One region of the Kosakonia sp. MUSA4 genome, then DNA from elsewhere that is predicted to be linked to it. Evidence: predicted binding sites of a transcription regulator. Region 1 holds the regulator's gene; the other holds the start of a gene.

The links. The regulator CRP, encoded in region 1, controls carbon source genes, mostly activating them, when cyclic AMP is high. The targets are predictions, from matches to a motif close to ATGTGANNNNNNTCACAT.
Positions count from the first base shown of each region.
Region 2: the regulator CRP is predicted to act here: its motif matches at 4,390-4,407, upstream of deoC (deoxyribose-phosphate aldolase).

Region 1 is NZ_CP025697.1:4,997,642-5,009,306, forward strand. It holds gene C0557_RS23870 (hydrolase) at 1-486, shown strand, start outside; gene C0557_RS23875 (YheU family protein) at 483-701, shown strand; gene C0557_RS23880 (phosphoribulokinase) at 757-1,626, shown strand; gene C0557_RS23885 (OsmC family protein) at 1,656-2,060, opposite strand; gene crp (cAMP-activated global transcriptional regulator CRP) at 2,373-3,005, shown strand; gene C0557_RS23895 (YccS/YhfK family putative transporter) at 3,054-5,132, shown strand; gene C0557_RS23900 (aspartate aminotransferase family protein) at 5,122-6,342, opposite strand; gene pabA (aminodeoxychorismate synthase component 2) at 6,430-6,993, opposite strand; gene C0557_RS23910 (putative adenosine monophosphate-protein transferase Fic) at 7,024-7,626, opposite strand; gene C0557_RS23915 (YhfG family protein) at 7,616-7,786, opposite strand; gene ppiA (peptidylprolyl isomerase A) at 7,893-8,465, opposite strand; gene C0557_RS23925 (cytosine deaminase) at 8,622-9,920, opposite strand; gene nirB (nitrite reductase large subunit NirB) at 10,159-11,665, shown strand, end outside.
Region 2 is NZ_CP025697.1:528,456-540,120, forward strand. It holds gene C0557_RS02525 (patatin family protein) at 14-1,123, shown strand; gene C0557_RS02530 (metal-dependent hydrolase) at 1,120-1,902, shown strand; gene C0557_RS02535 (YjjW family glycine radical enzyme activase) at 1,891-2,754, opposite strand; gene C0557_RS02540 (YjjI family glycine radical enzyme) at 2,726-4,276, opposite strand; gene deoC (deoxyribose-phosphate aldolase) at 4,533-5,312, shown strand; gene deoA (thymidine phosphorylase) at 5,452-6,774, shown strand; gene deoB (phosphopentomutase) at 6,826-8,049, shown strand; gene deoD (purine-nucleoside phosphorylase) at 8,107-8,826, shown strand; gene lplA (lipoate--protein ligase A) at 8,913-9,929, opposite strand; gene C0557_RS02570 (YtjB family periplasmic protein) at 9,981-10,625, opposite strand; gene serB (phosphoserine phosphatase) at 10,744-11,665, shown strand, end outside.

The sequences.
Region 1 (11,665 bases):
GTCTCTGCGCCATTGATGCTGGAAGCGTGCAGCTATCATATGGAAAAAGGGTTTTCCCGCTTTTATCAGCGTTACCTGCTGAATTTGCTGAAAGCGAACGCCGCACGCAAATTAAGAGCCTACCCCGGCTCGCTGCCAACGACGCTGCCTGCGCTGCGGAAAGTGCGGCGTATCCGCGAGTTTGACGATCTGATCACCGCCAAGATCCACGGCTTTGCTGATGCGCTGGATTACTATCGCCGCTGTAGCGCCATGCCGCAGTTGCCGTTGATCCGTAAACCGACGCTGATCATTCACGCCAAAGACGATCCGTTTATGGATCATAACGTTATTCCGGATGCCGGCCATTTACCGCCGAATATTGAGTACCAACTGACAGAACACGGCGGTCATGTCGGTTTTGTCGGCGGTACGCTGCGCCGACCAGAAATGTGGCTGGAAAAGCGCATTCCGGACTGGCTTTCCCCCTGGCTGAGAACATCATGATTATTCCCTGGCAAGAGATTGACGCCGACACGCTGAACAATCTGATTGAGAGCTTTGTCTTGCGCGAAGGCACCGATTATGGTGAACATGAACGTTCGCTAGAACAAAAGGTCGCTGACGTTAAACGTCAACTGCAACGCGGTGAAGCTGTACTGGTGTGGTCGGAACTGCACGAGACGGTAAACATTATGCCGCGGGGGCAGTTTCACGATTAACCGGGTAGATGGCGGCTGACTATACTGCAAACACAGTTTTATTCAGGGAGTTGCTATGTCTGCCAAACATCCGGTCATCGCCGTTACTGGCTCCAGCGGCGCGGGAACCACCACCACCAGCGTCGCCTTCCGTAAAATCTTCGCCCAGCTCAATATGCACGCCGCAGAAGTGGAAGGAGACAGCTTCCATCGCTTTACCCGTCCGGAAATGGATATGGCGATCCGCAAAGCCCGCGATCTTGGGCGGCATATCAGTTACTTTGGCCCGGATGCCAATGACTTCAGCCTGCTTGAACAAACCTTTAGCGAATATGGCCAGAGCGGAACCGGGCAAACGCGTAAATATCTGCATACCTACGATGAAGCGGTGCCGTGGAATCAGGTGCCGGGCACGTTTACGCCCTGGCAACCGCTGCCGGAACCCACCGACGTGCTGTTTTATGAAGGGCTGCACGGCGGCGTAGTGACCCCGCAAAATGACGTGGCGCGCCATGTTGATTTACTGGTTGGCGTGGTGCCGATCGTCAACCTGGAGTGGATCCAGAAACTGATTCGCGATACCAGCGAACGCGGACACTCCCGTGAAGCGGTGATGGATTCGGTGGTTCGTTCGATGGAAGATTACATCAACTTTATCACCCCGCAGTTTTCCCGTACGCACATCAACTTTCAGCGCGTGCCGACGGTCGATACGTCTAACCCTTTCGCCGCAAAAGGCATTCCGTCGCTGGATGAAAGCTTTGTGGTCATTCACTTCCAGAATTTGCAAGGCATTGATTACCCGTGGCTGTTGGCGATGCTGCAAGGTTCGTTTATTTCCCATATGGATACACTGGTGGTACCGGGCGGCAAGATGGGGCTGGCGATGGAATTGATTATGACGCCGCTGGTGCAACGGCTGATGGAAGGGAAAAAGATTAAGTAGCCCGGCAAGCCGATTGCCGGGCCAGGGCATCAGGCTTCGATAACTTCGTAGGAGTGGGTGATCTTCACGGCCTTCTCCAGCATCAACGCTACAGAGCAATATTTTTCCGCCGACAGATCCACCGCGCGGGAAACTGCCGCGTCTTTCAGCGCTTTGCCGGTGACGATAAAGTGCAGATTGATGTGCGTAAACAGACGCGGCGCTTCTTCACGGCGCTCGGAAGTCAGCTTCACTTCGCAGTCGGTCACGTCGTGGCGCCCTTTCTGCAGGATGGAAACGACGTCAATTGCGCTGCAACCGCCCGCCGCCATCAGCACCATCTCCATCGGGCTTGGCGCTTTATCCCCGGAATTACCGTCCATCAGAATTTGGTGGCCAGATGCGGACTCACCCAGGAAGGTCAACCCTTCAACCCATTTCACACGTGCCTGCATTTTATTCACTCCGGAGTAGTAATTTTCTCCACAGATTACGCGTACATAACAAAACTCGCAACGGAAGGCGACCTGCGTCATGCTGAAGCGAGACACCAGGAGACAGGCGTGAAAACCTATGCTAAAACAATCTGGATGCTACAAAGATAAATGGATGTTACGCATGTATGCATGACATCGTAGATTAGAGGCCGCAGATAACCCTGACGGCCCACTTCTCAGGACATGAGAAGCTTTGATTGCAACCCCGGAAGCAGGCTGAAACCTACATCCCCGCTTTCGGAGCCAGCTTATAACAGAGGATAACCGCGCATGGTGCTTGGCAAACCGCAAACAGACCCGACTCTCGAATGGTTCTTGTCTCATTGCCACATTCATAAGTACCCGTCGAAGAGCACGCTGATTCACCAGGGTGAAAAAGCGGAAACGCTGTATTACATCGTTAAAGGCTCAGTGGCAGTGCTAATCAAGGATGAGGAAGGTAAAGAGATGATTCTCTCTTACCTTAATCAGGGTGATTTTATCGGTGAACTGGGCTTGTTCGAAGAAGGTCAGGAGCGCAGTGCCTGGGTACGCGCCAAGACCGCTTGTGAAGTCGCCGAAATTTCCTACAAAAAATTCCGTCAGCTTATCCAGGTGAACCCGGATATTCTGATGCGCCTCTCCTCGCAGATGGCGCGTCGCCTTCAGGTGACCTCGGAGAAAGTCGGCAACCTGGCGTTCCTGGACGTAACGGGCCGTATCGCGCAGACGCTGCTGAATCTGGCAAAACAGCCGGACGCAATGACTCACCCGGACGGCATGCAGATTAAAATTACTCGCCAGGAGATTGGCCAAATCGTTGGTTGCTCCCGTGAGACTGTCGGCCGCATCCTGAAAATGCTGGAAGATCAGAACCTGATCTCCGCCCACGGTAAAACCATCGTGGTATACGGAACACGTTAATCCGTAAAACGGCGCATCGTTTATCCGGCGCGCCGTTTTTCTCTCCTCATGTGGCGCAGGCTGATTTATCACCCCGAAATCAACTACGCACTGCGACAAACGCTGGTGTTATGTCTGCCTGTGGCGATTGGCCTGATAGTCGGCCATCTGCAACAGGGCCTGCTTTTCTCACTCGTTCCCGCTTGCTGCAATATTGCCGGTCTCGACACGCCGCATAAGCGTTTCTTTAAGCGCCTGATTATTGGCGGCTGTCTGTTTGCGGGTAGCAGCCTGGCGGTGCAATTGTTGCTGGCGGAAGATCTTCCGCTGCCGCTGATCTTTACCATGCTGACCCTGCTACTGGGCGTCACGGCTGAGATCAGCGCATTGCACGGGCGCTTACTGCCCGCCTCGCTGATTGCCGCCATCTTCACGCTCAGCCTCGCCGGGAATATGCCGGTGTGGGAGCCGCTGCTGATTTACGCGCTGGGCACACTATGGTACGGGCTGTTTAACTGGTTCTGGTTCTGGATGTGGCGGGAACAACCACTGCGCGAATCGTTAAGCCTGCTCTACCGGCAACTGGCTGATTATTGCGAAGCCAAATACAGCCTGCTGACGCAGCATGCCGATCCGGAAAAAGCCCTGCCGCCGCTGCTTGCACGCCAGCAAAAAGCGGTGGATATGATAAGCCAGTGCTACCAACAATTGCATATGCTGGCGGCCAATCAGCATAACGACTACAAACGCCTGCTGCGCGTTTTCCAGGTCGCGCTGGATTTGCAGGAGCATATTTCCGTCAGCCTGCACCAGCCGGAAGAAGTACAAAAACTGGTTGAACAAACCCACGCCGAGCAGGTTATCCGCTGGAATGCGCAGACCGTCGCCGCCCGTTTACGCGTGCTGGCGGACGACATTCTCTACCATCGTTATCCGACGCGTTTCACTATGGAAAAGCAAATCGGCGCGCTGGAAAAAATCGCCCGCCAGCACCCGGATAATCCGGTAGGCCAGTTCTGCGCCTGGCACTTTAGCCGCATCGCCCGCGTACTGCGTACGCAGCGGCCTCTGTACATCCGCGATCTGATGGCGGAGAAGCAGCGTCGATTGCCATTGCTCCCGGCGCTGAAAAGCTATTTATCCCTGAAATCCGCCGCGCTGCGTAATGCGGCGCGCATCAGCGTAATGCTCAGTATTGCCAGCCTGATGGGCAGCGCCCTGCATCTGCCGAAGCCCTACTGGATCATGATGACGATTATGTTTGTCACGCAAAATGGTTATGGCGCGACACGCGTGCGCATTGTCCACCGGGCGGCAGGAACCCTTGCCGGGCTGGTGATCGCCGGGATCACGTTGCACTTTCATGTTCCGCTCGGTTTTACGCTGACAGCCATGTTATTGATTACGCTGGTCAGTTATCTGATTATCCGCAAAAGTTACGGCTGGGCGATGGTCGGCTTTACCATTACCGCGGTGTACTCATTGCAACTGCTGACCTTAAACGGCGAAGAATTTATTGTCGCGCGGCTAATCGATACCTTAATTGGCTGCCTGATCGCCTTTGGTGGTATGGTCTGGTTGTGGCCGCAATGGCAAAGCGGTCTGCTGCGCCAGAATGCCCACGACGCGCTGGAAACAGACCAGCAGGCAATTCGCCTGATCCTCAGCGATGACCCGCAGCCCACGCCGCTCGCCTGGCAGCGTATGCGCGTCAACCAGGCACATAATGCACTGTTTAACTCGCTCAATCAGGCAATGCAGGAACCCGGCTTTAACACCCGTTATCTGGAAGATATGAAGCTGTGGGTCACGCACAGCCAATTTATTGTCGAACATATCAATGCGATGACCACGCTGGCGCGTGAGCATACGATGCTGACGCCGGAGCTGGCGCAGCGCTATTTGCAGTCCTGCGAGATTGCGCTGCAACGTTGTCAGCAGCGGCTGGAGTATGACGGGCCGGGAGAGTCCGGTGATGTGAATATTCTGGAAGCGCCGGAAACGTTGACCCACGGGCCAATGAGCACGCTCGAACAGCATCTACAACGGGTTATCGGGCATCTGAACACCATGCACACCATTTCGTCAGTGGCATGGCGTCAGCGCCCGCATCACGGCATCTGGCTAAACCGACACCTTAACCATTAACCACTTTCTCTACCGCGCTGGCAAAGCGGCGCATCCCTTCATCGATATCCTGCTCGTCAATAACCAGCGACGGCGCAAAGCGCATTACGTCCGGACCGGCATTCAGCACCATTACGCCCGCATCTGCGGCAGCATAGAGAAAATCACGTGCGCGGCCTTTGAATGGCGCAGTTAATTCAGCGCCAACCAATAGCCCCATGCCGCGAATTTCGCTGAAGAGTTGATATTTTTCGCCGATCTGCTGCAAATGCTTAACGAAAAGCTGGCGTTTAGCATTCACACCGTTGAGCACTTCCGGCGTGTTGATAATGTCAAAAGCCGTTCCCGCTACCGCGCAGGCCAGCGGGTTGCCGCCATAGGTGGAACCGTGCGAACCGGCGTGGAACACGCTGGCGATCTCATTGGTCGTCAGCATCGCGCTGATCGGGAAACCGCCCCCCAGCGCTTTTGCACTGGTCAGGATGTCCGGCGTCACACCATAGTGCATATAAGCAAACAGATCGCCGCTACGGCCCATGCCGCACTGCACTTCATCAAACACCAGCAATGCTTTGTGCTGATCGCACAGTTCTCGCAGACCTTGCAAAAACTCCGGCGTTGCCGCCGTAACACCGCCTTCCCCCTGGATCGGCTCGACCACCACCGCGCAGGTATGATCGTCCATCACCGCTTTCACCGCGTGCAGATCGTTGAACGGCACATGAATGATGTCGGCCGGTTTCGGGCCAAAGCCGTCGGAATATTTCGGCTGACCACCAACCGTGACGGTAAACAGCGAACGACCGTGGAAGGCATTGTGGAAGGCAATAATTTTGGTTTTATACGGACTGTGGCGAGTAGATGCATAAAAACGCGCCAGCTTAAAGGCGGTTTCGTTCGCTTCCGTGCCGGAGTTCATAAACACCACGCGCTCGGCAAAAGTCGCGTCAATCAGTTTACGCGCCAGACGCAGAGCCGGTTCGTTGGTGAACACATTGCTGATATGCCACAGCGTTTCACCCTGCGTTTTCAACGTTTCTACCAGCGCGGGATGGCAGTGTCCTAACGCAGTTACCGCAATTCCACCTGCAAAATCAACATACTCTTTACCCTGCTGATCCCACACACGACTGCCTTTTCCCTTCACCGGGATAAACTCGGCCGGTGCGTAAATTGGCAGAATCACTTCATCGAAGTTTGCACGCGTTACCGCGTCTTGCTGAGTTGCCATGTCTTGCCCATCCAGTTTTTTGTTGCATTGATTATGAAAATATAATCACAAAATATGCATAAAAAATCACTGCATGGCAACCAGAAATCATCGTTTGAGGAAGTTTTCCAGTAATTGATGGCCCTGCTCGCTAAGAATGCTTTCCGGGTGAAACTGTACGCCTTCCAGATCCCACTGCCGATGGCGAATCCCCATTATTTCCCCGCTTTCCGTACGCGCAGTGACTTCAAAGCAGGCGGGCAGCGTAGGCGGGTCAATCACCAAAGAATGGTAACGGGTGACGGTTAACGGATTATTAAGCCCGGTAAACACACCGCGGTTGTTATGGGTAATGGGCGATGTTTTGCCGTGCATCACTTTTGCCGCACGGACAATCGTCGCGCCAAAGACCTGGGCAATCGCCTGATGACCAAGACAGACGCCCAGCACAGGGAGTTTGCCTGCATAATGACGAATGACTTCCAGCGAAATACCGGACTCATCCGGCGTACAGGGGCCAGGCGAGATAACGATTTTTTGCGGTGCCAGCGCGGCAATATCCTCAAGCGACAGCTCATCGTTACGCCTCACCTCCACCCTTGCGCCCAGTTCGCAAAAGTATTGATACAGGTTCCAGGTGAAGGAGTCGTAATTGTCGATAAGCAGGATCATAGCGGCCTCGGTAAAATAAACCGCGCTAGTTTACTCGCTTTCGACAGCTTCGCTTACCACTTTACGGAAGATGGCGCATAGCGGATCTAAATCTCCCATCGCTCCGGCCTGGTTCGCCGCGCTCCAGCGTTCAGGGACGATACCGCGCCAGTCCAGAACATAACCGGCGTGCAGCGCAAGCTGTTCAAAAAAAATGCGCTGTGCAATGCCATTGCCGAGGCGGAAGGGATGCAGCACATTGATCTCACAGTAGTAGTGCGCAAGCCGTTCAATAAACGTATCCGCAGACAGGCCGCACAGCCACTCCTCCTCTTCCAGTTGCTGCATCAGCGCGTTGCCCTCTTTTTCGATGTATTCGAAATGGCAAAAACGCGTATCGCCCTCGTAAATATCCACTTCCCGGAACTTTCCGGCCCAGTCGAACACATCCTGATAAAGGTGATGATGAATAGCGCACAGATGCGGAAGCCCGCGCGCCAGCGGCCCCAGTTCGAGCGTCGCTGCGCGTAATGCCGTCAGCTCGTAAACGGCTTGCTCCAGACGCTGCGCCTGGTGAATACCCAGCAAGTTGCGCATCACATTCAGGCCTGGATAGAGGTAAGGATCGCGACCATCGCCAAATTTATCGCTCATAGTGCCTCCGGAGTTCTGCAAGTCGGATGTTGGCTTCTTCGGCGGTGAGCGTCACCAGCGCGCTGTCAACGCCTTCCAGTCGTCGGCTGGCCTGGAAGTTAACATTACGCTGCCGCTCCCAGAGACGGGATTTTTGCCTGTCGGTGAGTTTTTTCGGCATAGCGCCTCCCTGTTTGCACATGTAGTTGCCCAAATTATAAGCAGCAATTTAACGTTACGCAGGGAAGCGAGCTAAGCACGGGCGAAAAACCCGTGCGAAAGGCGTGTTACGGCAGCACTTTTGCGGAAAGGATAACAACCGGTTTTGACGGGACATTCTGGTACGGGCCAACATCGTGCGTGGGCACCTGAGAAATTTTATCCGCCACATCCATCCCTTTTACAACTTTACCGAATACCGCATAGCCGAAATCACGCTGGCCGTGGTCGAGGAAAGCGTTATCCGCAACGTTGATGAAGAACTGGCTGGTGGCGCTGTCTTTATCCGCAGTACGCGCCATCGCAATGGTGCCGCGCGTGTTACGCAGGCCGTTGTCAGCTTCGTTTTTGATCGGCGGGTTAGGCTGTTTTTGCTGCATCTGCTCGTTGAAACCACCGCCCTGCACCATGAACCCCGGGATCACACGATGAAACGTCGTGTTGTTGTAGAAACCGTTGTTAACGTAATCAAGGAAGTTTTTCACCGACACAGGGGCTTTCTGGTTGTTCAGCTCCAGTTCGATATTACCTGCGGAGGTGGTGAGCAGAACATGCGGGTCGCCTTTTGCCGCCATCGCAACAGGGGAAAGAGCAGAAAGGGCAAACACAGCCACAACAGCCGCCAGAGTCGATTTAACCATAGGGTTTCCTTAACGAAGTGCAGTAAAGAAAGCGAGTGGCTTGATTCTAAAGAGCCGTCAGCCAGCAGGCCAGCCTTTTACTTAATTTTACGTATTTGGAAACATATGTAACATCAGACCGCTCACAACCGCAAGAATACGGCCTGACGCCGCAGGTTATCGTGCGTGATAACGGCTGAACTGCACCTCTTCACCGCCGCTGTCCATCTTCACCCAACTTTGCGCAGGCTGCGTACTGGCAATCACTCGCCCCTGGCGAATAGACCATCTCACCGGTGCCTGGCAACGCACAGCATCAAACCCGTTTTCCACCGGCAAAATAATCATATTGGCCGGGTTGCCGGGGACGATACCGTACTGCGTCAGACCGAAAGTTCTGGCGCTGTTATGGGTGATTAAACGCAGCCCCTGATCAATTTGCTGATAGCCCATCAACTGGCAGACATGCAGCCCCATATGCAGCACCTGCAACATATTGCCCGTACCGAGCGGATACCAGGGATCAAACACATCATCATGACCAAAGCAGACGTTGATATCAGCGGCCAGCAGCTCTTTCACCCGCGTGATGCCCCGGCGTTTCGGATAATCATCAAAACGCCCTTGCAGATGAATATTGACCAGCGGATTGGCGACAAAGTTGATGCCGGAAAGCTTCAGCAGGCGGAACAGCCGCGAGGTGTAAGCACCGTTATAAGAGTGCATGGCGGTGGTATGACTGGCCGTCACACGCGGGCCGATGCCCATTTTCAGCGCCAGTGCCGCCACCGTCTCGACAAAACGCGACTGCTCATCATCGATTTCATCACAGTGAATATCCAGCGGACGGTCATATTTTTGCGCCAGTGCAAAGGCAATGTGCAGCGATTCCACGCCGTACTCGCGGGTAAACTCAAAATGCGGGATCGCGCCAACCACATCGGCGCCCAGACGTAACGCCTCTTCCAGCAACTCCGCACCATTGGGGTAAGAGAGAATGCCTTCCTGGGGAAACGCAACAATCTGCAAATCGATCCACGGCGCGACTTCCGCTTTCACTTCCAGCATCGCTTTCAGCGCAGTCAGGGAGGGATCGGAGACATCAACATGGGTGCGCACATGCTGCACGCCATTGGCCATTTGCCACTTCAGCGTCTGCCAGGCGCGTGCTTTCACATCCTCATGGCTAAGCAGCGCCTTGCGTTCCGCCCAGCGTTCAATCCCCTCAAACAGCGTACCGGACTGGTTCCAGTTCGGCTCACCGGCGGTTTGCGTGGTATCAAGGTGGATATGCGGTTCGATAAACGGCGGCAGCGCCAGGCCGCCACGGGCATTCAATACTTCGAGGCTATCGCTGTGCATTGCGCCCATCGGCGTAATTTCGCCAAAGCGCCCCTGCTCGATGGCGATTTGCCACAGCCCTTCACGATCGGGTAAATGCACATTCTGAATCAACCAAAGCGGTGTTGCCGACATAGCATGCCTCCGTGTTTTCGTCAGATATCTTGTATCAGAGACGCGAGCAAAAACCCGCTTTTTTTGCACACATTTAACGCAAACCATAAAAGCCATTGATATCCATAACTTATAAAAACTAAGAAAAATCAATAAGCTACTCATTAAGTGGTAGGCGAAGATGTATTTGATGCACATCAATAAGTGGGGGGGCTGAATCGTTAAGGTAGGAGGTAATAGAAAAGAAATCGAGGCAAAAATGAGCAAAGTCAAACTCGCTATTATCGGTAACGGCATGGTCGGCCACCGCTTTATTGAGGATCTCCTCGATAAAACCGACGCCGCTCAGTTCGATATTACTGTCTTTTGTGAAGAGCCGCGTAAAGCCTACGACCGCGTCCATCTCTCTTCCTATTTTTCTCATCATACTGCCGAAGAGTTGTCGCTGGTTCGCGAAGGCTTTTACGAAAAACACGGTGTAAAAGTGCTGGTAGGCGAACGCGCCATCACGATCAATCGGCAGGAAAAAGTGATCCACTCCAGCGCCGGGCGCACGGTCTATTACGACAGGCTGATCATGGCGACTGGCTCCTATCCGTGGATCCCGCCGATCAAAGGTTCCGAAACGCAGGACTGCTTCGTCTACCGCACCATTGAAGATTTGAATGCCATTGAAGCTTGCGCGCGCCGTAGCCGTCGTGGCGCGGTGGTCGGCGGCGGCCTGCTGGGCCTGGAAGCCGCTGGCGCGCTGAAAAACCTCGGCGTCGAAACGCATGTGATCGAATTCGCCCCGATGCTGATGGCCGAGCAGCTCGACCAGATGGGCGGCGAACAGCTGAAGCGTAAAATCGAAAGCATGGGCGTGCGCGTTCACACCAGCAAAAACACCAAAGAGATCGTGCAGGAAGGCAGCGAAGCGCGCAAAACCATGCGCTTTGCCGACGGCAGCGAGCTGGAAGTGGACTTTATCGTCTTCTCAACCGGTATCCGCCCGCGCGACAAGCTGGCGACTCAGTGCGGCCTGGAAGTGGCGCAACGTGGCGGTATCATGATCAACGATCACTGCCAGACCTCCGATCCGAACATCTACGCCATCGGCGAATGCGCCAGCTGGAATAACCGCGTGTATGGCCTGGTCGCGCCGGGTTATAAAATGGCGCAGGTCGCAGTAGATCATATTCTGGGTACGCAAAACGCCTTTGAAGGCGCAGATCTCAGCGCCAAACTGAAGTTGCTCGGTGTCGATGTCGGCGGTATTGGCGATGCACATGGTCGTACGCCGGGCGCACGCAGCTATGTTTATCTCGACGAAAGCAAAGAGGTTTACAAGCGTCTGATCGTCAGCCCGGATAACAAAACCCTGCTCGGCGCGGTGCTGGTGGGCGACACCAGCGATTTCGGCAACCTGCTGCAACTGGTGCTCAACGCCATCGAACTGCCAGAGAATCCGGATGCGCTGATCCTGCCTGCGCATGCCTCAAGCGGCAAACCGTCCATCGGCGTCGATAAGCTGCCGGACAGCGCGCAAATCTGCTCCTGCTTCGACGTGACCAAAGGCACGCTGATCGCCGCCATCAATAAAGGTTGTCACACCGTTGCTGCGCTGAAGGCCGAAACCAAAGCCGGTACCGGCTGCGGCGGTTGTATCCCGCTGGTGACGCAAGTGCTGAACGCAGAGCTGGCAAAACAGGGTATCGAGGTCACCAACAATCTGTGCGAGCATTTTGCCTACTCGCGCCAGGAGCTGTATCACCTGATCCGCGTGG
Region 2 (11,665 bases), 1.3 Mb from region 1:
AAAGGAAAGCAGGGTGGGGCAATATATTCCAATAACGCTGGGCAATATTGCGCCCCTGGCGTTAAAACCGTTTCGTCCGGGCCGTCTCGCGTTGGTGTGCGAAGGCGGAGGTCAGCGTGGAATTTTCACTGCCGGGGTGCTGGACGAGTTTATGCAGGCGGACTTTAACCCCTTCGATCTCTACTTTGGTACCTCTGCGGGCGCGCAAAACCTCTCGGCTTATGTATGCAACCAGCCCGGCTACGCCCGCAAAGTGATCATGCGCTACACCACCACGCGTGACTTTTTTGACCCGGTGCGCTTTGTGCGCGGCGGTAACCTTATCGATCTCGACTGGCTGGTTGATTCGACATCCCGCCAGATGCCGCTGGCGATGGATTTTGCCGCGCGTTCTTTTGATGCCGGGAAAGCGTTCTATATGTGCGCCTGCCGCCAGGATGATTACACCGCGGAATATTTTGCGCCAACCCACCAGACGTGGCTGGATGTGATCCGCGCCTCCAGCGCGATTCCGGGTTTTTACCGTTCGGGGGTGTCGCTCAATGGCGTGAACTATCTCGATGGCGGTGTCAGCGATGCGATCCCGGTTCAGGAAGCGGCTAAACGCGGAGCGAAAACCATCGTCGTGATCCGCACCGTGCCTTCTCAGATGTACTACACGCCGCAGTGGTTTAAACGTATGGAACGTTGGCTGGGCGACAGCAGCTTACAGCCGCTGGTTAATCTGGTGCAGCACCACGAGAAAAGTTACTCGGCGATTCAGCGGTTTATCGAAACGCCGCCGGGAAAACTACGCATACTTGAAATCTATCCGCCGAAACTTTTGCATAGCATGGCGCTGGGCAGCCGGTTACCGGCGCTGCGCGATGATTATAAAATCGGCCGGCTGTGTGGACGTTATTTCCTGGCGACGGTAGGAAAATTGCTGGCGGAAACCCCGCCGCTGATTCGCCATACTCTGGTGCCTGCTCCCCTCACTGTGCCGCCCGCGGTCGTTGCCACGCCCGTTCCTGCCACCCGCGTGGTGCCGCCTGCCGCCGTCGCCAATGATGTGCTGGATGCGCCGCTGGTTAGCGCGGTACAAGCCAACGACTTACCCATTAATAAAGAGGATACGGCGTGAGTTTCCGCTTTATCGATACGCACTGTCATTTTGATTTTCCGCCCTTCACGGGCGATGAAGCTGCCAGTATTGCCCGCGCGGCAGACGCTGGCGTCGGGCGCATTATCGTACCCGCCATCGCCGCGCGCTATTTTGATCGCGTTTGCTCTTTGGCGCACGAGCATTCTGCGCTGTATGCCGCGCTGGGTCTGCATCCGATTGTGATTGAAGAACATACGGCACAAAGCCTTGAACAGCTTGAGCAGGCGCTGGTCGCCAGGCCGGAAAAGGTGGTGGCGATTGGCGAGATTGGCCTGGATCTCTATCGCGATAATCCGCAGTTTGAACGCCAGCAGCAGGTGCTGGATGCGCAGCTAAAACTGGCGAAACGCTTTGATTTGCCGGTGATCCTCCATTCGCGGCGCACGCATGACAAACTGGCGATGCACCTGAAAAAGCAGGCTTTGCCGCGCACCGGCGTGGTTCACGGCTTTTCCGGTAGCCTGCAACAGGCGCAGCGTTTTATCGAACTGGGGTATTACCTTGGCGTCGGCGGAACGATCACTTATCCGCGCGCCAGTAAAACCCGTGATGTCATGGCGCAGTTGCCGCTATCGGCGTTGTTGCTGGAGACCGATGCGCCGGATATGCCGCTGAACGGCTTCCAGGGGCAGCCTAACCGGCCGGAACAGGCAGCGCGGGTTTTTGCCACGCTGTGTGAACTGCGCCCTGAAGCCCCGGATGTGATCGCCCAAACGTTACTGGACAATACGCAGCAGCTTTTCGCTTTACAGATATAGCGCCGGGCGCAGCACGGTGGTGACGCCGCGCTGTTGCAGCGCGTCCGCCAGCGGTTCGATATCTTCTTCGGTTGCGCTGTGCCAGCTTTTTGCCTCGCCGTAAACGCCGTGCGCGTGAAATGCGTTGAGCCGCACCGGAATACGCCCCAGTTCACAGATAAACGCCGCCAGCGCGTCGATATGCAGCAAATAGTCGCTATGTTGCGGGATCACCAGCAAACGCACTTCGGACAGCTTGTTCTGTGCCGCCAGCAGGCGCAGGCTATTTTTCACCGGCGCATTATCCCGCCCAGTGAGGAAGCGGTGGTGTTCGCTGCCCCAGGCTTTAAGATCGATCATTGCCCCGTCACAAACCGGCAGCAACTTATGCCAGCCGGTTTCGCTCAGCATTCCGTTACTGTCGACAAGACAGGTCAGATGGCGCAACTGCGGATCGGCACGCAGCGCCGAAAACAGCGCGTGCAGAAACGGCAGTTGTAACGTGGCCTCGCCGCCGCTGACCGTGATGCCTTCAATGAATAACGCGGCTTTGCGGATCTTCGCCACCACCTCTTCCACAGACATCGACTCTGCCATCGGCGTTGCCTGTTGCGGACACATTTGCAGGCAGGTATCGCACTGCTGGCAGGTTACGGCGTTCCACCGTACTTGCCCGCCGTCAAACGCCAGCGCCTGATGCGGACAACCTGGTACGCAGTCGCCGCAGTGATTGCAGCGGCCGATCGTCCACGGATTGTGGCAGCTCTTACAGCGCAGATTACAGCCCTGTAAAAACAGCGCCAGGCGGCTGCCCGGCCCGTCGACGCAGGAGAAGGGGATCAGGTTACTGACGAAAGCGCATCTGCTGCTCATGGCTTACCACTCGGGGTTGTCGCTCAAGAATATGCGTATTGCGCGCGGCTTCTTCACCCAGCCAGGTGGTGTTGGTGCGCGAACCTTCGGCGCGGAATTTCTCCAGATCTGACAGGCGCACCATATAACCAGTCACGCGCACCAAATCATTGCCCGCGACGTTGGCGGTAAACTCTCGCATCCCGGCGTTAAACGCGCCGCGGCAGAGTTGCACCACGGCCTGCGGGTTGCGTTTGACAGTTTCGTCGAGGGTTAAAATATCGCTGATCCCGGCTTTGTACCAGGCGTGGTGCGGCGCAACGGCCAGCAAATGGGTAATCGGATCGGGTTCATCGCCATAAGGCAGACGCGCGCCTGGCGTGGTACCGATATCGGAACTGATGCCGGATTGCGCATGCAGCAGCGCGCGCTGCTTCCAGCCGTGTTTGACCGGCGTGTTTTCAACAAATGCCGCCAGTTGCTCACTGATGCGGTAGCCGAGAGCATTGGCCTGCTCATCTTTGCCGTAGCGCCCTGCGATGTTCGCTTTATCGCACAGAATATTGACCGCTTCAGCCAGCCCGTAGATGCCGAACATCGGCGCAAAACGATCGGCGGCGATCAGCCCCTCCTGCACAAGGAAACTATGCTCAAAGAAACCGGATTGTTGATACAGGAAGTCGCAGCGCGCATCGATAATGGCCAATTGTTGCTGGCAATAATGTGGCAGCCGCTGGGTAAAGAATTCCTCCAGAGAACGGCTGCTTTCAGCGATGACTTTCAGGTTCAGCCGTACCAGCGTACTGCCGCCGCCGCCCAGAGGCAGCGAGTTGTAACAACTGACAATGCCATAGCCGCCTTTTGTGAAAATATTATCATGCAGAGGTCCATTGGCGATATGCGGCTTGCTGCACGCGCAGATGTTACGGGCAACGTCCAGCAGCAGATCATCCGGCGTAATCTGCGGATCATAAATAAACGTCAGATTCGGCACGACCTGCTTTAATTCAGCATCGGCGCGTAAGATAGCGCGGGTGACTGGTGTGTCATAAGGGCCGATATTGGCGTGGACAAAGGCATCCGGTAAGGTTCTGTCGAGGTAGCGCCAGAAGCGTTTTATTCGAATATCGATTTCTTCTTGTGTTAGAATTCTAACATATGGTTGCAGTAACGCATCCAGTTGCCCAAGGTAAACCGGCATGCCGGTAACGGAGGGAACATGGTGATAAAGAATGGTCAGCAAAGAGAGCGCATCATCCAGATCCTTTGCCCCTTCCAGCTCCAGCCACGCGGATCCGTTGGCCAGAAATTTGGCGTAATCCGGCAGGACGTAGCGCGGTTTGTAGGGCGCGTGCCCTTCAAACATATCGCAAATTGCCCCCTCGTCGAGCGCCTCCCGCGCGGCTTGCGGCAGCGCCGGATAGGGGAGGCTATTTTCCGCCTCCAGCGCGAGAAAATGGTGTTTCTGCTGCGGCGTGAGCGTTGGGCTGGTCACAATTTGCTGGCAGCGTGTCTGTAATCCTGGCGTAACCGGTATCGACATGATCTTCCTCTTTATCCCGTGCGTTCAGGGCGAGGAGTGTAAGACACCGGCGAATAACCCCTTTTGATCCATACGCACCTTAGCGGTAATCACGACCGCTTTTGCGTTTTAAAGTTTGATGAATGTCTCATTATGGTTTTGCAAACGTGCATTAAGTTTTCATTAACTGTGATGGGTGTCGAAGTGTAATCGAGGGTTGATGTTAGAATATTAACAAGCCCGAACAGAAAATCGGCATTACGCCGTCGGAGAGAATATGAGTGATTTAACGGCAAGCAGCCTGCGCGCGTTGCAATTAATGGATCTGACCACCCTGAACGACGATGACACCAACGAGAAAGTCATTGCGCTGTGTCATCAGGCCAAAACCCCGGTGGGGAACACCGCCGCCATTTGTATCTATCCGCGTTTCATCCCGATTGCGCGTAAGACGCTGAACGCGCAGGGAACACCGGATGTGCGTATTGCGACGGTAACCAACTTCCCGCACGGTAACGATGATATCGACATTGCGCTGGCAGAAACCCGTGCGGCGATTGCCTACGGTGCTGATGAAGTTGACGTAGTATTCCCGTACCGCGCGTTGATCGCCGGTAACGAACAGGTTGGTTTTGATCTGGTCAAAGCCTGTAAAGAGGCGTGTGCCGCAGCCAACGTGCTGTTGAAAGTGATTATCGAAACCGGCGAACTGAAAGAAGAAGCGCTGATCCGTAAGGCGTCAGAAATCGCGATTAAAGCGGGCGCCGACTTTATCAAGACTTCAACCGGCAAAGTACCGGTGAATGCCACGCCGGAAAGCGCGCGCATCATGCTGGAAGTGATCCGCGATATGGGCGTTGAGAAAACTGTGGGCTTTAAACCGGCGGGCGGCGTACGCAGCGCAGAAGACGCGCAGCACTATCTGGCGATTGCCGATGAACTGTTTGGTGCAGACTGGGCCGATGCCCGTCACTATCGTTTTGGCGCATCCAGCTTGCTGGCAAGCCTGTTGAAAGCGCTGGGACACGGCGACGGTAAGAGCGCAAGCAGCTACTGATGGCTCCATTTACCCGGCCTGCACCTCTACCCCGCAGGCCGGGTAAGGTATCACCGCCATCCGGCGGTATATGCTGATAACACCATGTTTTGCCGGGTCACTTTGCTTGCCCGGTCGTATCATTCCTCAGGGGGTTACCTTGTTTCTCGCTCAAGAAATTATTCGTAAAAAACGCGATGGTCTCGCACTGAGTGATGAAGAGATCCGTTTCTTTATCAACGGAATTCGCGATAACACCGTTTCTGAAGGCCAGATCGCCGCGCTTGCCATGACCATCTTTTTCCACGACATGACGATGCCAGAACGCGTGTCGTTGACCATGGCAATGCGCGATTCCGGTTCGGTTCTGGACTGGAAACACCTTAATCTCAACGGCCCAATTGTTGATAAACACTCTACTGGCGGCGTCGGGGATGTGACCTCATTGATGCTTGGCCCGATGGTTGCCGCCTGTGGTGGCTATATTCCGATGATTTCCGGGCGCGGGCTGGGGCATACCGGCGGCACGCTCGATAAACTGGAAGCCATTCCCGGCTTCGACATTTTCCCGGACGATAGCCGCTTCCGCGACATTATTAAGGATGTTGGCGTGGCGATTATCGGCCAGACCAATTCACTGGCACCGGCCGATAAACGTTTTTATGCCACCCGCGATATCACCGCGACGGTGGATTCTATTCCGCTGATCACCGCGTCCATCCTGGCGAAAAAACTGGCTGAAGGCCTTGATGCGCTGGTGATGGACGTGAAAGTCGGCAGCGGTGCGTTTATGCCGACTTATGCGCTCTCCGAACAACTGGCGGAGGCGATTGTGGGCGTGGCGAATGGCGCAGGCGTGCGCACGACCGCACTGCTGACCGATATGAATCAGGTGCTGGCTTCCAGCGCGGGCAATGCGGTGGAAGTGCGTGAAGCGGTGCAATTCCTCACCGGCGAATACCGTAACCCGCGCCTGTTTGATGTCACGATGGCGCTGTGCGTGGAGATGCTGATCTCCGGCAAACTGGCGAAAAATGATGCGGAAGCCCGGGCGAAACTGCAAGCGGTGCTGGATAACGGAAAAGCGGCAGAGATCTTTGGCCGCATGGTTGCGGCGCAGAAAGGGCCGACGGATTTCGTCGAGAACTACGCTAACTACCTGCCCACCGCCACGCTGAGCAAAGCCGTTTACGCCGACGACGAAGGCTTTATTACCGCAATGGATACCCGCGCGCTGGGCATGGCGGTGGTGTCGATGGGCGGCGGCCGTCGCCAGGCGACGGACAGTATCGATTACAGCGTTGGCTTTACCGATATGGTGCGTCTGGGCGAGCGCGTGGATGGGCAGCGCCCGTTGGCGGTCATCCACGCGAAGGATGAAGCCAGCTGGCAGGACGCGGCGCAGGCGGTGAAGGCTGCCCTCGTTGTAGACGACATCGCCGCAAAAGAGACACCAACGGTCTATCGCCGCATTACTGAATAACGATATACTGATCTGATCGCTTTTTTACAAAGCACAAGGTACGGAGAACATATGAAACGTGCATTTATTATGGTGCTGGACTCTTTCGGCATCGGCGCGACTGAAGACGCGGAGCGCTTCGGCGACGCGGGTTCCGACACGCTCGGCCACATTGCTGAAGCCTGTGCGAAAGGTGAAGCTGATACCGGGCGTAAAGGGCCGTTGCATCTCCCTAATCTGACCCGTCTGGGGCTGGCGAAAGCCCATGAAGGCGCGACCGGTTTTATCCCGGCCGGGATGGACGGTAATGCAGAAATCACTGGCGCTTACGCGTGGGCGCATGAGCTCTCTTCCGGTAAAGATACGCCGTCAGGCCATTGGGAAATCGCCGGTGTGCCGGTGCTGTTCGATTGGGGCTATTTTAGCGATACCGAAAACAGCTTCCCGCAGGCGCTGCTGGATAAACTGGTAGAACGTGCAAATCTGCCGGGTTATCTCGGCAACTGCCACTCTTCCGGGACGGTGATCCTCGATCAACTGGGCGAAGAGCATATGAAAACCGGTAAGCCGATTTTCTATACCTCTGCGGACTCTGTCTTCCAGATCGCCTGCCATGAAGAGACGTTTGGTCTCGATAAGCTGTATGAACTGTGCGAAATCGCTCGCGAAGAGCTGACCGAAGGGGGTTACAACATTGGTCGCGTGATTGCGCGTCCGTTTGTCGGTGATAAAGCGGGCCACTTCCAGCGCACCGGTAACCGCCACGATCTGGCCGTTGAGCCGCCGTCAGCAACCGTGCTGCAAAAGTTGGTGGAAGAGAAAGACGGCCAGGTGGTTTCGGTGGGCAAAATCGCCGATATCTATGCCAACTGCGGCATCACCAAAAAAGTGAAAGCCACCGGGCTGGATGCGCTGTTTGACGCCACCGTGAAAGAGATGAAAGAAGCGGGCGATAAGACAATTGTCTTTACCAACTTCGTTGATTTTGACTCATCATGGGGCCATCGTCGCGATGTCGCCGGTTATGCGGGCGGGCTGGAGCTGTTTGACCGCCGTCTGCCGGAGCTGATGGCGCTGGTGGGCGAGGACGATATCCTGATCCTTACCGCCGATCATGGCTGCGATCCGACCTGGAAAGGCACCGATCATACCCGTGAGCACATTCCGGTGCTGGTTTACGGCCCGAAAGTGAAACCCGGCTCGCTTGGCCACCGTGAAACGTTCGCGGACATTGGTCAGACGTTGGCGAAATACTTTGGCGTTTCTGATATGGACTATGGCAAAGCCATGTTCTGATGATTTTGGGCGGGAGCTTCCCGCCCTTTCTGTTCTAACGACATAAAGGAATTAACGATGGCTACCCCACATATTAATGCAGAAATGGGCGATTTCGCGGATGTTGTGCTGATGCCGGGCGATCCGCTGCGTGCGAAGCACATTGCCGAAACATTCCTCGAAAATTACCGCGAAGTGAACAACGTGCGCGGCATGCTGGGTTATACCGGTACTTACAAAGGCCGCAAAATCTCGGTAATGGGCCACGGTATGGGCATTCCGTCCTGCTCCATCTATACCAAAGAGCTGATCACCGATTTTGGCGTGAAGAAAATCATTCGCGTCGGTTCCTGCGGTGCGGTGCGTATGGATGTGAAACTGCGTGATATCGTGATTGGTATGGGTGCCTGCACCGATTCCAAAGTAAACCGCATGCGTTTTAAAGATCACGACTTTGCGGCAATTGCTGATTTCGACATGGTGCGTAACGCCGTTGATGCGGCGAAAACGCTGGGCGTTGATGCGCGCGTGGGGAACCTGTTCTCTGCCGATCTGTTCTACTCTCCGGACGGCGAAATGTTCGATGTGATGGAGAAATACGGCATTCTCGGCGTGGAAATGGAAGCGGCGGGTATTTATGGCGTGGCGGCAGAATTCGGTGCGAAAGCGCTGACTATCTGCACCGTTTCCGACCATATCCGCACCCACGAGCAGACCACCTCTGCTGAGCGTCAGACGACGTTTAATGACATGATCAAAATTGCGCTGGAATCTGTCCTGCTGGGCGATAAAGCGTAAGTCTTTGTTGTGCCGGGTGGAGGCAATGCCTTACCCGGCCTGCATTCCCCTGGCCTGATAAACGCAGCGCCATCAGGCATGTGAAGTTAACGCACCGCTTTGACAATCCACGCTGACAACTCGCGCAGCTCCTGTTCCTGATCCGGAAAATCCACCAATAACGCATCGCACTCCTGCGCCAGCATATCCGCCCGGTACAGACAGCCCTGCAAACGCGCCGCCAGCGCTTCGAGCGGCGCAGGGTTCAGGCTGTCGGTAAACACCTGCGTGCGGGTGATATGGCCTTTCTCAACGTCGAAGTGCAGCTCCACGCCGCCCCAGGTAAAGCGCTCATCCAGTAAATGGCTGAAAGCGGGCGCCTGACCAAAGTTCCACTCCCAACTGCTCTGGCGGGCAAAGGTTTCGGCAAAATTGGGCAGATCCGGCGTTTTCTCCGGTGAGATAATTTCGGCTGTAACGCGTTCGCCGTAGTGGCTGAAGAAGGCCTCCGTTATCGCCTGGCAAATCTGCTCGTGGGTGATGCCCGGCAGTAATTCCACCAGGTTGGCGACGCGTCCGCGCACGGAGGTAATGCCTTTCGCTTGCAGTTTTTTCTTGTCCGGATTGAGGTAGTTAGCCAGACGGCTGAGATCGGCATTTAACAGCAGCGTGCCGTGGTGGAAGCCGCGATCGCGGGTTTCACGGTAGGCAGAGCCAGACACTTTGCGATCGCCTTCTGCGGTCTTCACCACCAGATCGTTACGCCCGGAGGCTTCTGCCGTTACGCCGAGCGCATTCAGCGCCGCGAGCACAATACCCGTAGAGATGGTTTTGTCGTATTCGGGTTTGCCAGCCATAAAGGTAAAGCAGGTGTTGCCGAGATCGTGGAAAACCGCGCCGCCGCCGCTGCTACGCCGGGCCAGCCGCACGTTGTCTTCTTCCATGCGCCGCGTATTGCACTCTTTCCACGGGTTCTGCGCCCGACCGATAACCACCGTATCGGCGTTGCGCCATAAAAACAGCACGCGCTGGGTTGCCGGCATCTGGCGGAAAATACACTCCTCCACCGCCAGGTTGAACCACGGATCGTAAGATTCAGAGATAAGCAGACGAAGCGTTGACATAGCCGATTTCCTTTCTTTGACTTTTCAATAGATTACCGTTAGCGGCAGCCGCTACTCTTTCTTTTCGTGCTCTTCTTCTTCCGGCACGGATTTGTTAGCCGTCAGCAGGAACGGCGACTGTTGCCAGCGCGTGCGTTTGCCCTGCAAAAGGGTACGCGTCAACACGACGCCAATGGCCAGCGACAGCAACAACATCAGGCGCAGAATATTGGTGGTGTTATCAACCTGCTTCGCTTCCGTCGCCAGCGTGTGGGTATCCAGCGTCAGGCGCAGATAACCCAGCGGGCCGCTTTTTCCCTGAATGGGTTCGACAATTTGTTGATTGAAATAGCCGCCGGCTTTCTTGCCATCGAGCGCCAGCCGGTCGCGAACGTCAATGCTTTCGCCCGAACGTGCAATGAGATCGCCCTGTGCGTCATACACGCCGGCATCGAGGATCCGGCTCCCTTCCGTAAGCTGGCGTAGCACGATATCAATACGTTTTTCATCCGGCGTTTCGGTACGCATCAGCGGCGTAAGGTTGAGCGTCACCTGGTGCGCCAGGGTTCTGGCCAGCTCTTCAAACTGTGGATTGCGCTGGCGTTGATGGTTCTGGCTGAACCAGGATGCGCCCTGCATCAGCGCGACCAGCAATGCCAGACAGATGAGGACTGTTACGGCGCGATGCAGCCGAAATTTAAGTTTTGCGCGAGCCATATTCCACCTGTTGAAAATTTGAGGCTTAATGTTGCCAGAAGCGCTGGTTACAAGGTAGCCTCATGCGTTATTTTCCCCTCCGATGCTTTCTGGCGCGAATGTTTTTACAGGAGCTTTAATGCTTAACAGTTTGACCTGGTGCGATCTGCCCGACGATGTTTCTCAGTGGCCAGGGTTGCCGCTCTCTTTAAGTGGTGATGAGGTCATGCCTCTGGACTATCACGCCGGTCGAAGCGGCTGGCTCCTGTACGGGCGCAATCTTGATAAAACGCGCCTGACGACCTACCAGCGCAAACTGGGCGCGGCAATGGTGATTGTGGCAGCCTGGTGCGTCGATGATTATCAGGTGATTCGCCTGGCGGGGTCATTAACGCCGCGCGCTTCGCGTCTGGCGCATGACGAAGGCATGGATGTTGCGCCGCTGGGTAAAATCCCGCATTTGCGCTCGCCAGGGTTGCTGGTGATGGATATGGATTCCACCGCGATTCAGATCGAGTGTATTGACGAGATTGCGAAACTTGCCGGTACGGGCGAGATGGTGGCGGAAGTGACCGAACGTGCGATGCGCGGCGAGCTTGATTTCACCGCCAGCTTGCGCAGCCGCGTGGCAACGCTGAAAGGGGCGGATGCCAATATCCTGATGCAGGTGCGTGAATCGTTGCCGCTGATGCCGGGTCTGGTGCAACTGGTGTTGAAGCTGGAGACGCTGGGCTGGAAAGTGGCGATTGCCTCCGGCGGCTTTACCTTCTTTGCAGATTACCTGCGCGACAAGCTGCACCTCACGGCGGCAGTGGCGAATGAGCTGGAGATCATGGACGGCAAATTCACCGGCCAGGTGCTGGGTGATATCGTCGATGCCCAGTACAAAGCCAACACATTGAAAGCGCTGGCGGAGAAGTACGAGATTCCGGCCGCGCAAACCGTCGCCATTGGCGATGGCGCGAATGACCTGCCAATGATCAAAGCCGCCGGGTTGGGGATCGCCTTCCACGCGAAACCCAAAGTGAATGAGAAAGCGGAAGTCTCCATTCGTCACGCCG